One region of the Neisseria leonii genome, then DNA from elsewhere that is predicted to be linked to it. Evidence: predicted binding sites of a transcription regulator. Region 1 holds the regulator's gene; the other holds the start of a gene.
What was found. The regulator FNR, encoded in region 1, switches genes on or off when oxygen is low (the NO sensors DNR and NnrR bind a similar motif). The targets are predictions, from matches to a motif close to TTGATNNNNATCAA.
Positions count from the first base shown of each region.

Region 1 (7,543 bases):
ACCAAAATAACCCGCCGCAGAAGCAGCGAAGAACAACACTATACCCCCACATAAACAAAAATGCAAGCACTCCAACCGGTTTTTTACCAAAACGTGACAGTCAATCTTTCAAATCTCTATTTTATATGGATTTTATATGCACCCTTTATCGGGCTTCTATGGTCGCGGCTTCTGTGCACGCTTTGATGGGGCTTCTCCCGACGCATAAGGCGGAAGCCCAGGGGCTCGGGACGGGCGCATCCGTAATAACGGGTAACCGTTCGGTACCGCCGGCTTGCGGCCTCCCAAATCCCGGCTTTATTTGGCAGTTTGGTTTTCAGCAAAATCCCCCATCCGAAAAATCTCCCTTCCGCCGGCCTCTGTGCAGGTTAGTCTGCTATGGCTGCCGGATAAAAAGAGGGAAATCTGGAAATCTGGAAATCTGGAAATCTGGAAATAAGGTAGGAAAGGTAGGAAGTAAAGGGCAGAAAGAAAATGTCGGATACAGGTATCCGACATGCGCCTTTAAAAAAACATCCCACCACCAAAAAACGGGGACGTGCTCAAATTAAGTATCTATGAATGCTAGGGCTTTTTTGCCCGATTCTTAGGTAATGCCGGATACGTCCGGCATTCGGTCGAATTGCAAATAGGCCGTCTGTATTCGCGGTTCAGACGGCCTCATGTTTTTTTGGCTGTATTGAGTCGGCTGTTATTTGAAATACAAAACCGGCCAGCCTTTTTCTGCGGCTTCGGCGGCCAGCACCTCATCGGGATTGACGGCAACGGGGGAGGATACCTTGCGCAGCAGCGGCAAATCGTTTTTCGAGTCGCTGTAAAAATAAACGGTTTCATAGTCCGCCAAGGTTTGACCGCGTGCGGCGAGCCATTCGTTCAGGCGGGTGATTTTGCCTTCTTTCAAACTGGGTGTGCCGATATACCGGCCGGTGTAACGGCCGTCCGCACCGGTTTCCAATTGGGTACCGATAATGTTGTCGATGCCGAACAGGCGGCAAATCGGGCTGATGATGAATTCGTTGGTGGAGGAAATGACCAGCAATTCATCGCCTGCGGCGCGGTGACTGTCCACCAAAGTACGCTGCATCGGCGTGATAAAGGGTTCGATAAATTCGGCGGTAAATTCGCGGTGCATGACGGCCAGCTCTTCTTGGCTGAACCGGCTGAGCGGAGCCAGATGAAAGGCGAGAAATTCATCGATATTCAGACGGCCTTGCTGGTAGTCGCGATAAAATTTATCGTTTTGGGCGCGGGTATATTCGATATCGACCAAACCTTTTTTCATTAAATACTGCGGCCAGGCATGATCGGAATCGGTGTTGATGAGTGTATTGTCGAGATCGAAGATGGCGAGTTTGGTCATGACTGTTCCTGTTTGAGCAGTTGGCGCAAGAGCGGTAATGTGAGCGGTCGGCGCATGGTGGCAGTGTAATGGGTCAGTGTATCCAGCATTTTTACCAGACTGTCCATATCGCGCCGCCAATGGTTGAGCAGGTAGGCGAAAATTTCATGATCAACATTTAATTGGCGCGCGGCTGCCATTTCGGCCAAAGCGCGAATTTTTTCATCGTCGTTTAAGGGCTTGACATCATAAACCAGACAGTAACCCATGCGCGTACGCAAATCTTCGCGTATGGTCAGCCGGGCGGGCGGTACATCAGCGGAAAACAGCAGGAAGCCTTTGCCGCTGTTGCGGGCACGGTTGAAAATTTCAAACAGCAGCGCCTGCTCGGCGGTATTGAGTTGTTCGATTTGATCGACAGCCAGATAATCGGCATCTAAGGCGCGGTCGGTCAGCACATCGTTTGCCGCATCGACATATGCCGCCCGTGCGCCGCGCTGCCCGGCCTGCGCCACCCATGCGCGCAACAGGTGGCTTTTCCCGCTGCCCGGCTGCCCCCAGACATACACAAACTGCTCCGACTGCTGTTGCAGGATATGCAGCAGTTCATCATTGGATGCACCGAGAAAGCTGTCGAAACCGGGATAGTCGCGGCTGACAAAATCGAAAATAAGCTGGTTCACCGCAGGCCTTTAAGGGAAAACGGCAGATATTGTACGTTTTTTTACCTGCCGTTTAAACCTTCCTCCCTACGCAAACCGCGCTTTTTTGCCTTAGAATGCAGCCTGACTATTTTTCTTTACAGGCCGTCTGAACCGCCGCCCGAGCGTTTTCAGACGGCCTGCCGAATATGACTATGATGACCGCGATTATCGACTTTATCCTCAATATCGACCAACATCTGGCCGCACTTTCCGCACAATACGGCCTGTGGATTTACGCCATTCTGTTTCTGATTGTTTTCTGCGAAACCGGCTTGGTGGTGACACCGTTTCTGCCGGGCGATTCGCTGCTGTTTGCCGCCGGCGGTATTGCGGCAGTGGGCGGCATGAATATTCATGTGATGGTACTGCTGCTGCTGGCAGCGGCGATTATCGGCGACGCAGTCAATTTTGCCGTCGGCAAATATTTCGGCGCGCGGCTGTTTGCCGACCCCGATTCCAAAATCTTCCGCCGCAGCTATTTGGACAAAACCCATGCGTTTTACGAAAAATACGGCGGCAAAACCATCATCATCGCCCGCTTCGTACCAATTGTGCGTACCTTTGCCCCGTTTGTTGCCGGCATGGCCGATATGGATTATGCCAAATTTATCCGCTACAACATTATCGGCGCGGTATTGTGGGTGGTGCTGTTTTCCTATGCGGGCTATTTTTTCGCCAACCTGCCGGTCGTCAAAAACAATTTGGGTTTGGTGCTGGCGGCGATTATCGTCATTTCCGTCCTGCCTGCCCTGATTGAAATCCTCCGCGCCCGCCGGAAAAACTGATGCGGTGTCCATGTGCGAAAAAATGCCGGAAAACAATCCGGCATTTTTTATCGTGCTTGGCAGGCAGACGTTTTTCAGACGGCCTGTTTCCCCTCAACAGGAAGCCGTACAGCCCGCCACCATCTTGTTCAAAGCTGCCGTGTCCAAAAGCCTGATATGCTTGTGATCGACTGCAATCAGACCGTCATGGTGAAATTTCGACAAAGTACGGCTGACCGTTTCCAATTTCAGGCCGAGATAGCTGCCGATTTCCTCGCGCGACATACGCAGAATAAAATCATTGGCGGCAAAACCGCGCTTGTGCAGCCGTTGCGACAAATTGAGCAGAAACGATGCCAGCCGCTCTTCCGAACGCATATTGCCCAACAGCAGCATCACGCCCTGATCGCGCACGATTTCACGGCTCATCAGGCGGAAAAAATGACTCTGCACCCCGGGAATGCGGCTGCCCAGTTCCTCCAAGCGGTCAAACGGCAGCTCGCACACTTCGCTGTCTTCCAAGGCCACCGCATCGCAGGTATGCAGGTGCGAACAAATCCCGTCCATACCGATCAGCTCGCCCGACATAAAAAAACCCGTTACCTGATCGCGGCCGTCGCGGCTGCCCAGAATGGTTTTGAAAAAACCGGTGCGTATCGCATACAGCGACGCAAACGCCTCACCGGCACGAAACAGCACTTCGCCCTTTTTCAGACGGCGGCTCTGCCTGATGACCGCGTCCAACTGCTCGAACTCATTCGGATCCAGCCCCACGGGCAGGCACAATTCGCGCAGCGAGCAGGTGGAACACAATGCTTTCAAAGGCTGTAAAAGCTGGCGTTTCGACATAAAACCTCCGACACCGCACGCGATTCTGCCCAAATGCAGTTGATACACGTCAAGGTGCTGATAACACTTTTCTGCCATTCTACCAAACCCGGCACAACTGCGCCTAATCATTACGACAAAATACACCGCACAAACCCGCCATGAAAACCATTCCCATCATCTCCGGTCAGGAAAAACCCGTATTCGACCGCGCCCTGATTGCCGCCCTGCCCGCCAGCGGCCCGCGCTATACCTCTTATCCCACTGCCGACCGCTTTACCGCCGCTTTCGGCCAAGAGCAATACCGCTCCACACTCACCCTGCGCCGCAGCGGCCGACCGCTGTCGCTGTATATCCACATTCCGTTTTGCAACACCATCTGCTACTACTGCGGCTGCAATAAAATCATCACCAAAGACACCGCCCGCGCCGATACCTATCTCGACTATCTGGAACACGAAATGGCTCTGATTGCACCGCATTTGGGCGGCGGCAGACAGCCCTTGGCGCAACTGCATTTCGGTGGCGGCACACCCACATTCCTCAACGACAGCCAGCTGGAACGCGCATTCGCCCTGATCCGCCGCCATTTCGACCTGCTGCCCGACGGCGAATATTCCATCGAAATCGACCCGCGCAAAGTCAGCCGCGAAACCGTCCGCCACCTCGGCCGACTGGGCTTCAACCGCATGAGCGTGGGCATTCAGGATTTCGATCCCCAAGTACAGCGGGCGGTAAACCGCATTCAGAGTGTGGCAGAAACCCGCGCCGTTATCGAAGCCGCACGCGAAACGGGTTTCCAATCCGTGAGCGTCGATTTGATTTACGGCCTGCCGCACCAATCCGTTTCCGGCATTGCAGCCACACTCGACACCGTTCTCGATCTCGATCCCGACCGCCTTGCCCTTTACCACTACGCCCACCTGCCCCACCTTTTCAAACCCCAGCGGCGCATCGATACCGCCGCCGTACCCGACAGCGAAACCAAACTCGACATTCTGCAATACGCTGTCGAACGGCTGACTGCCGCAGGCTATCTGTTTATCGGTATGGACCATTTCGCCAAACCCGGAGACGAACTGGCTGCCGCCCTGAAAAACGGCCGTCTGCAACGCAATTTCCAAGGCTACTCCACCCATGCCGACTGCGACCTGATTGCGCTCGGCGTATCCGGCATCGGCAAAATCGGCAACGCCTATATCCAAAACGAAAAAGACATCGAGGCCTACTACGCCGCCATCGATCAAGGCCGCCTGCCCGTTCTGCGCGGATACACCCTCAACCGCGACGACCTTCTGCGCCGCGCCCTGATTCAAGAACTGATGTGCCGTTTCTCACTTGACATACCCGCATACGAAACCGCCCACAGCATTACCTTCGCCGACTACTTCGCCACCGAACTGGCCGACCTGCACCGCATGGAACAGCAAGGCCTGCTGCAGCTGACACCCGACAACCTGCACGTTACCCCCAAAGGCCGCTTCCTGATCCGCAACATCGCCATGGTCTTCGACTACCACCTGCGCCACAAAACCACACAGGCCGCCTACTCGCAAACCGTCTGACTGCCGAGGCCGTCTGAAACAGCCGCCATACCGATCTATGTCGGATTTAAAAATCCGACCTACCGGCCCCGCCGCAAACCGTGTAGGTCGGATACTCTGTATCCGACATTTTTCAACATTGCGGCATTTCAGTAGGTCGGATTCTTGAATCCGACATCTCAAATAAATCCGACATCTCAAACAGAAATGTCGGATACGGGGTATTCGACCTACAAAAAATACGGGGTATGGCGAGATACGGGGTTATGCGGGCAGCAATGCAAAAAGAGCCTGCATTTGCAGGCTCTTTTTTTCTAACCGTTCAGATTAGAATTTGTGGCGCAGACCAACCAGACCGGCAGTCTCATCACGTTTGTTGTCGCCGCTGCCGGTTTTCAGCCAGCCGGCTTGTGCGAAAGCAGTAGTGCGTTTAGAGAAGTCGTAGTCGGCACCCAGAACCACTTGTTTGTATTGAGAGCCGTTCAGTTTCTCGCCACCTTCGCTCGCTTTGGCTTTCCAGCCGTGAGCGTAAGACAGTTTCGGAGTTACGTTGCCGAAGCGGTAGCCGACAGTTGCGGCAGCTTCCAGAGTTTTCACGCCTGCATCTGCGCTGCCACCGGTCACAACAGCATTGTCATCATTGTATACAGCTTTGGCGTAAGAACCGGCAGTATCCCAGTTTTTGGTGTATTGCGCACCCAAGCCTACGAACAGGTTGTTGGCATCGTAACCGGCTTCCAAGCGGTGTGCGTAGCCGTCTTTACCTTTTGCATAGGTATTGGCAGCACGCTCAACGTTGTTCTTTTTGAAGCCGAAGCCGTATTGGGCGAATACGCCTGAGTTGGCGAAGTTCAGACCGGCATAGTAGGCATCACGGCCGGCAACTTCTTTGGTGTATTTGTCAGACGGATTGGCATTGTCGCGCGGGGTGTATTGTACGCTTGCGCTGAAGCCGCCGAAAGACGGGGTGTCATAGCGGGCAGATACGACGCGGCTGCCGGTACGGGTAAAGATGCCCAGACCCAGAGCGTTGTTGTCGTATTCCCAATTGTCGATGGTACCCATGTTGTTCAGCGGGGTGCTGATGTAACCGGCACGTACCTTACCGAAGCCGCCTTCCAAACCGATGAAAGAATCGCGGGTACCGAAACCGCGGTTTTTATTACCGTCAACGCTTACACGGCTTTCCACCTGCCAAATCGCATCCAGACCGTCAGCCAGGTTTTCTTTGCCTTTGAAGCCGATGCGCGAACCGAAGTCGGCGATTTCAGTGGCAGTAGAAGATTTTTCATTGCTGCTGCCGTTTTTGTTTTTGAATTTGGAAATTTCAACACCGGCTTTGACTTGGCCGTACAGGACAACGTCAGCCATTGCAGCAACCGGCAGAGCGGTCAGCGCCAGAGCAATCAGAGTTTTTTTCATTGCTGTATTCCTTTTCGAGATTAAGAAAAAAAACCTAAGATGGCATGGAAAAGATTCCATCTAAAGCTTTCTGGTTAATCGCATCGGTCGCGATTTCATGGCTGCTAATATAATTGCTTCATTGCGAAAAAACAAATTTTCCCGCCAAGAGTTTGGCGGCAGCACGGCAAAAAGTGTGGCCTTTTTCCAACAGGTTATTTTATTTTCTGTTTTGATTCAATGGCATAAAATTTGAAAAACACAGTATCGACCCGGTGTTGTTTTTCTGCACATCTGGACGTTTTTTGGCGCTTTCTGCGCAGAAAAGCAGGAAAGCGGGTGTTTTTCGGGGGTTTGCAAGGGGGGAGGCTGCGGGTGGGAAAGTGTTCCGGCAGTGTGTATATCGGATTCGGGAATACTGCCTGCGGCGGGTTTAGATGCAGGAGCGATACCGTATCTGTCCTGTCGGCTGTGGTCGGCAGCGGTGTAGTCGGATACTTGTATCCGACACCCCCGATACGGTGACTGCGGCTGCGCTGTCAGTCGGATTTGAAAATCCGACCTACGGGCTACGGGCGGTATGGAATGAAAAGGCCGTCTGAAAACACAGAAAACGTGTTTTCAGACGGCCTCGTAGTTCAATCAAACGGTTTTCTGCATTCGATTGAACAGGATTCGCGTTTTTTCAGGCATCTTCCCGAACACGGCGGTCAGCGGCTGTCGGGCAATACGGCGGGGGCTGCCTGCTCTTCTTCCTGTACGGCTTCGTCGAATGCGTAGCGGCGTTGGGCTTCGGCCTTGGCGTGTCCGCCGGTTTCGTCGAATACTTTCGCCAAGACTAAGCGCGCCTGTACGCTTTCGCGCAAGGCCAGGCTGGCTTCCAGATAGCTTTGTGCTTTGCCCCACAGACCCTGCCCGTAGGCCAGGATTCCCAAATGCAGCAGCAGGGCGGCATCATCGGGA
Region 1 is NZ_CP145606.1:1,103,841-1,111,383, forward strand. Features, by position in the region: gene ORY85_RS05300 (HAD family phosphatase) at 692-1,360, opposite strand; gene hda (DnaA regulatory inactivator Hda) at 1,357-2,022, opposite strand; gene ORY85_RS05310 (DedA family protein) at 2,196-2,828, shown strand; gene fnr (fumarate/nitrate reduction transcriptional regulator Fnr) at 2,922-3,656, opposite strand; gene hemN (oxygen-independent coproporphyrinogen III oxidase) at 3,797-5,200, shown strand; gene porB (trimeric porin PorB) at 5,507-6,601, opposite strand; gene ORY85_RS05330 (heme biosynthesis HemY N-terminal domain-containing protein) at 7,291-7,543, opposite strand, start outside.

Region 2 (7,543 bases), 440 kb from region 1:
GTAATGATCACCCGCTCGCAGATGGACGTCATCCGTGCCGACGACAGTATCGAACGCATCATGGCCTATGTGGTGGAAACCGCCCACTCGCGCTTTCCCGTTATCGGCGGCGACAAAGACGAAGTATTGGGCATTCTCCATGCCAAAGACCTGCTCAAATACGCCCTTCATCCCGACCAATTCCAACTCAGCAGCCTTTTGCGCCCTCCTGTGTTCGTCCCCGAAGGCAAAGCTCTCAACAGCCTGCTGAAAGACTTCCGCGAACAGCGCAACCATATGGCCATCGTCATCGACGAATACGGCGGTACCAGCGGTCTGGTTACTTTTGAAGACATCATCGAAGAAATCGTCGGCGACATCGAAGACGAATTCGACGAAGACGACTCGGCCGACAATATCTTCCCCGTTTCCGCAGAACGCTGGCGCATCAATGCCGTAACCGAAATCGGCGACATCAATGCCTATTTCGGCACCGATTACAGCGACGAAGAAGCCGACACCATCGGCGGCCTGCTGATACAGAAATTCGGCCACCTGCCCGTGCGCGGCGAGAAAATCCCGCTCGGCCCGCTGCTGTTTACCGTTGCCCGCGCCGACAAACGCCGTCTGCACACCTTAATGGCCACACGGCTGAAACCGGAATAACCCCTCCCGAACCATCATTTAGCCGCTTCCAAGATCGGGTTGATTTCATCAAGCGGCTACCAGAACCGGATTCTGTTATACCCAACAGGCCGGTTTTTTATTTCCTGATTATTCATCCGGAATACCGAATCCGGCTTTGGAAACCATATCCGTACATGCCAACAAACCATTATTCAGTTCAGCGCATCACTTCTCTGCGGCATATTTGAGATAACGAAAAAAATCAACGGCCGTCTGAATCCTTACCATAAAAAAACCGCACGCCGAAGTTGGATTTATCTCCCAACTCCGGCATGCGGTTCAATCTGCCGTTTCAGTGTCTGCGATTAAGAACCGATGACCACTTCCACCCGGCGGCCTTCGACATCATTGCCTTTCGCACCGGTCGTATTTTCAGGTTTGCGCAATTCAATATTGGCAGCAGGTACCCCTTGCGCCTCTAAGAATGCCTGCACAGCTTGCGCACGCTCTTTGGACAGCACCTCATTGGCCGCCGCGTCGCCCGTACTGTCGGCAAAACCGCTGACAATCAGCTTCTTGCCGTCCTTACCGGCTGCGACGACATCGGCAGCCACGGTTGCAGCATCGGCAGCAAGCTCATTGGAAGCGGTAGCAAAATAGAATTTGACTACACCGTTTTCCACGCTGACGCGCGCAGTATCCGCTGCAGGTGCGGAAGCCTGTCCCGAGGCGGGTGCTTCCTGCTTCGCGGCAGCCCCACCGTCTCGGTTGGACAAACCCCAGACATAAGCGGTCATCAGGTGCAGCTTGTCCGAATCCAAGAAGCTATTCCACGCGGGCATTTGATTGTGGCGACCGTTGGTAATGGTTTCGATAATGGCTTTCTGCGAACCGCCCCACAGCCAGATGTCGTCGGTCAGATTCGGTCCCAGACCCTGAATACCCTGCCCCTTATCACCGTGGCAGGTGAAGCAGTTGGCCGGTGCACCGTTGAAGACTGCGGCACCGCGTGCGGCACGGTCGGCATCATAGGCTTCTTTGGGTTTGGACAAAGACATCACATAATGCGCTACATCACGCACACGCTCTTCACCCAATACCGGACCCCAGGCAGCCATCACACCCACACGGCCTTTTTCGATGGTTTCACGGATTTTTTCCGGCGAACCGCCCCACAGCCAATCGTTGTCGGTCAGATTCGGAAAGCCGCGGTTACCTTTGCCGTCTGAAGCGTGGCATTGGATACAGTAGGTATCGAACAGGTTTTTACCGATGCGCAATGCCTGCGGATCTCTGGCTACTTCTTCAACGGGCATACCGGCGAATTTGGCATACAGCGGACCGTAAGTATCGTTGGCCTCGGCAACTTCTTTTTCATACTGGTTGGCACTGGTCCAGTTCAGGAAACCTTTATAGTCGCCCAAACCGGGATAGGCAGCCAAGTAGCCGATGGCAAACAGCATGGTCAAAATAAACAGATAAAACCACCACTTAGGCAGCGGATTGTTATATTCCTCAATGCCGTCCCAAGCATGACCCATGGTTTCGACTTCTTCGCCTTTTTTGGGCTGTTTCACTTTGTTTTGGGAAAACAGAAGCCAAAACAGACCGATAAAGCTCAACACCACAATGGCGATAATGTAATAGCTCCAAAAGCTACTGGTAAATTGCGTTGTGTTCATTCTTTTGCTCCGTTATCACGGTTTGGTCGGGCGGCATCCTCATGCAGCGTATCTTCATCGTCTATGATGCTGCGCGATGCTTCTTCGTAATTGGCCTTATTGCGCTTACTGAAAACAATCAGCAGCACCAAGAGAAAGCCGATAAATACCGACACAGTAAACAGGCTGCGCGCCCAATTGACATCCATAACGTTACCTTACGTTTTTCAGTGCCAGACCCAAGCCTTGCAGATAAGCCACAACGGCATCCAGCTCGGATTTGTCTTTCAGCTCTTCGGGGGCTTTGGCGTAGTCTTCTTCGGTGTAAGGCGCACCCAGAGTCTGCAAACCCTTCATGTTACGGATAACGGTATCGGGATTGACTTTATTGCGTGCCAGCCAAGGGAAGGCAGGCATATTGGATTCGGGAACGACATCGCGCGGATTCAGCAGGTGGATACGGTGCCATTCGTCCGAATAGCGGCCGCCGACACGGGCCAGATCCGGGCCGGTCCGTTTGGAACCCCATTGGAACGGACGGTCATAAACCGATTCGCCCGCTACCGAATAATGGCCGTAACGCTCGGTTTCCGCACGGAACGGGCGGATCATCTGAGAGTGGCAGTTGTAGCAGCCTTCGCGGATATAGACATCGCGTCCTGCCACTTGCAGAGCAGAATACGGCTTCACTCCCTCGATCGGTTTGGTTACCGTCGGCGAGAAAAACAGCGGCACAATTTCAATCAGCAGACCCACACTGATGACCAAGAGAGTGGCCACAATCAGGAAGCCGACTTTTTCCTCAGCTAATTTTTGCAATTTCATTTTGGTAGCCTATTCTTTCTTTGTTTTAATGCTGGGTGTGGGCGACAGCCGGAATCTCCGCATCCACAGGCTTACCGCCGATAACGGTACGGTACACATTGTAAGCCATCAGAATCATACCGCTCAGGTACAGCAGGCCGCCTGCAAAACGGATGGCATAGAAAGGCATACTTTGTTTGACAGACTCGACAAAAGAGTAAGTCAGCGTACCGTCTTCATTCAATGCACCCCACATCAAGCCCTGCATCACACCGGAAATCCACATGGAAGCGATATAGAGTACGACACCGATGGTCGCAATCCAGAAATGCGCTTCAATCAGCTTGATGCTGTACATTTCTTTTTTACCGAACAGGCGCGGAATCAGGTAATAGATAGAACCGATAGTGATGAAGCCGACCCAGCCCAATGCGCCGGCATGTACGTGGCCGACTGTCCAATCAGTATAGTGGCTCAGGGCATTGACCGTTTTGATGGACATCATCGGGCCTTCAAACGTGGACATGCCGTAGAACGACAGAGAAACCACCAGGAATTTGAGAATCGGATCGGTACGCAGTTTGTGCCATGCACCGGAAAGCGTCATGATGCCGTTAATCATACCGCCCCAAGACGGTGCAAACAGAATCAGCGACAAGACCATGCCGAGCGACTGCGTCCAGTCGGGCAGAGCGGTGTAATGCAGATGGTGCGGACCCGCCCACATATAGGTGAAAATCAGTGCCCAGAAGTGCACGACGGAAAGACGGTACGAATACACCGGACGACCGGCCTGTTTCGGCACAAAGTAATACATCATACCCAGGAAGGCGGCCGTCAGGAAAAAGCCCACGGCATTATGCCCATACCACCACTGCACCATCGCATCGATGGCACCCGAATAGGCGGAATAAGATTTCATGGCACCGACAGGCAGCGAAATGCTATTGACGATGTGCAGCAGTGCCACCGCCAGAATGAAAGCACCGTAAAACCAGTTGGCCACATAAATATGCTTGATTTTGCGCGTGGCAATCGTGCCGAAGAAGATAATGGCATACACCACCCAAACCACAGCAATCAGAATATCGATCGGCCACTCCAACTCGGCGTATTCTTTACCCTGAGTGTAACCCAGCGGCAGTGTGATGGCAGCCAGCACAATAACCAGCTGCCAACCCCAGAAGGTAATGGCCGGCAGGATATTGCCGCCGAACAGGCGCACGTTACAGGTACGCTGGACGACATAATAGGAAGTGGCGAACAGACCGCAGCCGCCGAATGCGAAAATCACCGCATTGGTATGCAGCGGACGCAGACGGCCGAAGTGGAACCACGGGCCGATTTCCGACAGGTTGAGTGCGGGCAAAAAGAGCTGGGCGGCAACAATCACGCCGACCAGCATACCCACAATCCCCCAAACTACGGTCATGATGGCGAACTGGCGCACCACTTTGTAGTTATAAGTTTGCGTTTCCATGAAAGTCTCCATAAACATGGCAATAAACATCGGCATTTACCGGCAGGCCGTCTGAAAACGCCCAAACGGCGGCATTCAGCTTTTCTTTCGGGTATTTACCGTTTTTCTTAATAACTTAACAGCGCCTACCGTGCAGCAACCAAAGTAAGCGGAATTTAACTTTGGCATTTTAAATCAAATCCGGCATCAAACCAAGCCAAAACCGCCAATACGGCCGGAAGGTGTTGTATTGCCCGACAGAACCGCCGGCCGAAATGCGCCGCCGGGAAAAAGCGCGCGGGAAGACGCCTGTCTGTTTTGTTTGTAAGCGTATCGGCTTTACCTGTATGATGACTTGATTAAAATCAACATACGGCAAATCCGTAAGCAATTCTTAACACTATATCGATGATGCATTACATTCTGACTCCCCACCCTCACAGCCACACTTGGCATATCCGCCTGACCCTGAACCAAACCGAAAACGTGCCGCTGAAACTCTCGCTGGCCAACTGGGTACCCGGCAGCTATATGATCCGCGATTTTTCCCGCCACATTATCCGCATCGGCGCACAGTGTAACGGCCGTCCCGCCGAACTGCTTCAAACCGCCAAAAACCGCTGGCAGAGCGAGGCAGCAGCGGGCGAATGGCAGATTGACTACACCGTCTACGCCCACGATTTGTCCGTCCGGGCCTCGTTTCTCAACCAAGAACGCGGCTTTTTCGACGGTGCCTGCCTGCTGCTGAGTGCCGAAGGCCGGGAACACGGGCCGCACCGGCTGGAATTCTCCGGTCTGCCCGACCATTGGCAGATTGCCACCACCCTGCCCGCGCCGGCGGAAAACGGCGGCAATGTTCCGTCATTCGGCACGGAACAACCCCTCCGAACCGTTTTTCAGGCGGCCTCTTATGCCGAAATCATCGACCACCCCGTAGAAATGGGCCATATCGAATATTTGGATTTCACCGCCTGCGGCATTCCCCACCGCATCGCCCTGAGCGGCGACTATCCCGATTTCGACCGCGAACGCCTGCGCTTCGACGTGCAGAAAATCTGCGAAGCCGAGCTGAAAATGTTCGACTCGCCCGCACCGTTCAAACATTATCTGTTCCTGCTCTATCTGGGCGACCATATTTACGGCGGCCTGGAACACCTCGACAGTACCGCCCTGCACGCCGACCGCCTCAGTCTGCCCCGTATCGGCCTGAACGCGCCCGATGATGCCTATATCCAACTGCTCGGCCTGATTGCTCACGAGTATTTCCACGCATGGAATGTCAAATCCATCAAACCGGCCGCATTCATGCCCTACCGGCTCGATGAAGAAAGCCATACCGAACAATTGTGGGCATTTGAAGGCATCACATCTTATTACGACGACCTGATGCTGGTGCGCAGCGGCGTCATCAGCCAAACCGATTATCTCAACCTGTTGGCCAAAAATCTGACCCGTGTGCAGCAGGGCGGAGGGCGTTTGCAGCAAACCTTGGCCGAATCCAGCTTTGCCGCCTGGCACAAATACTACAAACAGGACGAAAACAGCCCCAATGCGATTGTCAGCTACTACCAGAAAGGCGCGCTGGCGGCCTTGTGCCTCGACCTGTTCATCCGCGAACGCAGCGGCGGCCGTCAAAGTCTCGACGACGTGATGCGCACGCTCTACCGCGACTACCTGGCCGACGGTAAAGGCATTGAAGAACGGGCGTGGCAACGCCGCTGTCAGGAAATCACCGGTTTGGATTTAACCGCCTTTTTTCAGACGGCCTTATATTCCACCGACGACCTGCCGCTGGAAAACTGCCTGTCCGCTGCCGGTATCGCTCTGCAATGGCACGCCCTGCCGCGCAGCCACGGCGGCGGCTTGTGCAGCCAATGGCCCGAGCCGCAGCCCGCAACCGATTTCGGCGCGCGCTACACACAAACCGGCAACGGCATCACGCTCAGCCACATTGCCAACGGCAGCAGCGCGGAAACGGCCGGTTTGAGTCCGGGCGATACCGTTATCGCCGCCGACGGCTACGCCTGTACCGACTTTGCCGCCATCTGGCAGAACGTCCGCCCAGGCCACCGCCTGACGCTGCACTATTTCCGCCAAGGCGTATTGAAACAGACCGTCCTCACCGCCCTGCCCGCTGCCGCCGACACCGCGCTTTTGCGCATCGAAAACGAAAGCAAACTGCACGCATGGCTGCACACCGTCTAAACTGCCTGCCAAACGCATTATTCTCATATTCAGACGGCCTTCACCCGCCCCAAGCCGTCTGAATATCGGATTGCGGGCAGATTTTCATAACGCGGCCACGCCACCCGAAAACCGGCAGCACGCCAAACCTTTCGAGCCGGTGTCCAAGCGGTAACCGTTTCACGGTTTACAAAACCGCGACCGATACCGTTCCGTTTCCGCACCTGCCGTGGTTGGTGTCCGGCAGAAAAATCCGTATGTCGGACAGATGGTTGCCGACGTGCAAACGCCGTTTTTACTGTTTTCCTGTTTGAATAAACACCCGAAAGGACAGACCATGCCTGTTTACCGTTTAAGCGACGCCCTCTATACCGCACCCCAATTAGATGCCGAAACCGTCCGCACCGCGGCAGATTTGGGTATCCGCAGCGTTGTCTGCCACCGCCCCGACGGCGAAGAACCCGACCAGCCCTCTTTTGCCGACATACAGCGGCTGCTCGCCGCACACGGCATTATCCACAGCCGCCACCAGCCCACCGCCGCTCCGCACATCAGCGCAGCCGATGCCGCCGCGTTCCAAGCCCTGCTTGACGAACTGCCCGCCCCGACGCTGGCCTACTGCCGCACCGGCACCCGCTCTTCTTTACTGTGGGCGATGACCGAAGCGGCCAAAGGCCGCCCTGCCGAAGCACTGACAGCACATATTGCCGCGCAGAGCGGCTTGAACTTGCAGCCGTTCGCCGACCGCATAACCGCCGTACAGAAAGGGTAAAAAAAACCGAAAACCGCCTGCCCGTTTTTTCAGCAGGCCGTTTTTCAGACGGCCTTT
Region 2 is NZ_CP145606.1:661,267-668,809, forward strand. Features, by position in the region: gene ORY85_RS03160 (HlyC/CorC family transporter) at 1-645, shown strand, start outside; gene ccoP (cytochrome-c oxidase, cbb3-type subunit III) at 972-2,288, opposite strand; gene ORY85_RS03170 (cbb3-type cytochrome c oxidase subunit 3) at 2,285-2,476, opposite strand; gene ccoO (cytochrome-c oxidase, cbb3-type subunit II) at 2,481-3,092, opposite strand; gene ccoN (cytochrome-c oxidase, cbb3-type subunit I) at 3,118-4,551, opposite strand; gene ORY85_RS03185 (M61 family metallopeptidase) at 4,939-6,735, shown strand; gene ORY85_RS03190 (TIGR01244 family sulfur transferase) at 7,052-7,486, shown strand.
Region 2: ORY85_RS03185 (M61 family metallopeptidase) is a predicted target of FNR. The motif match lies at 4,886-4,899, and genes of this name have one in related genera.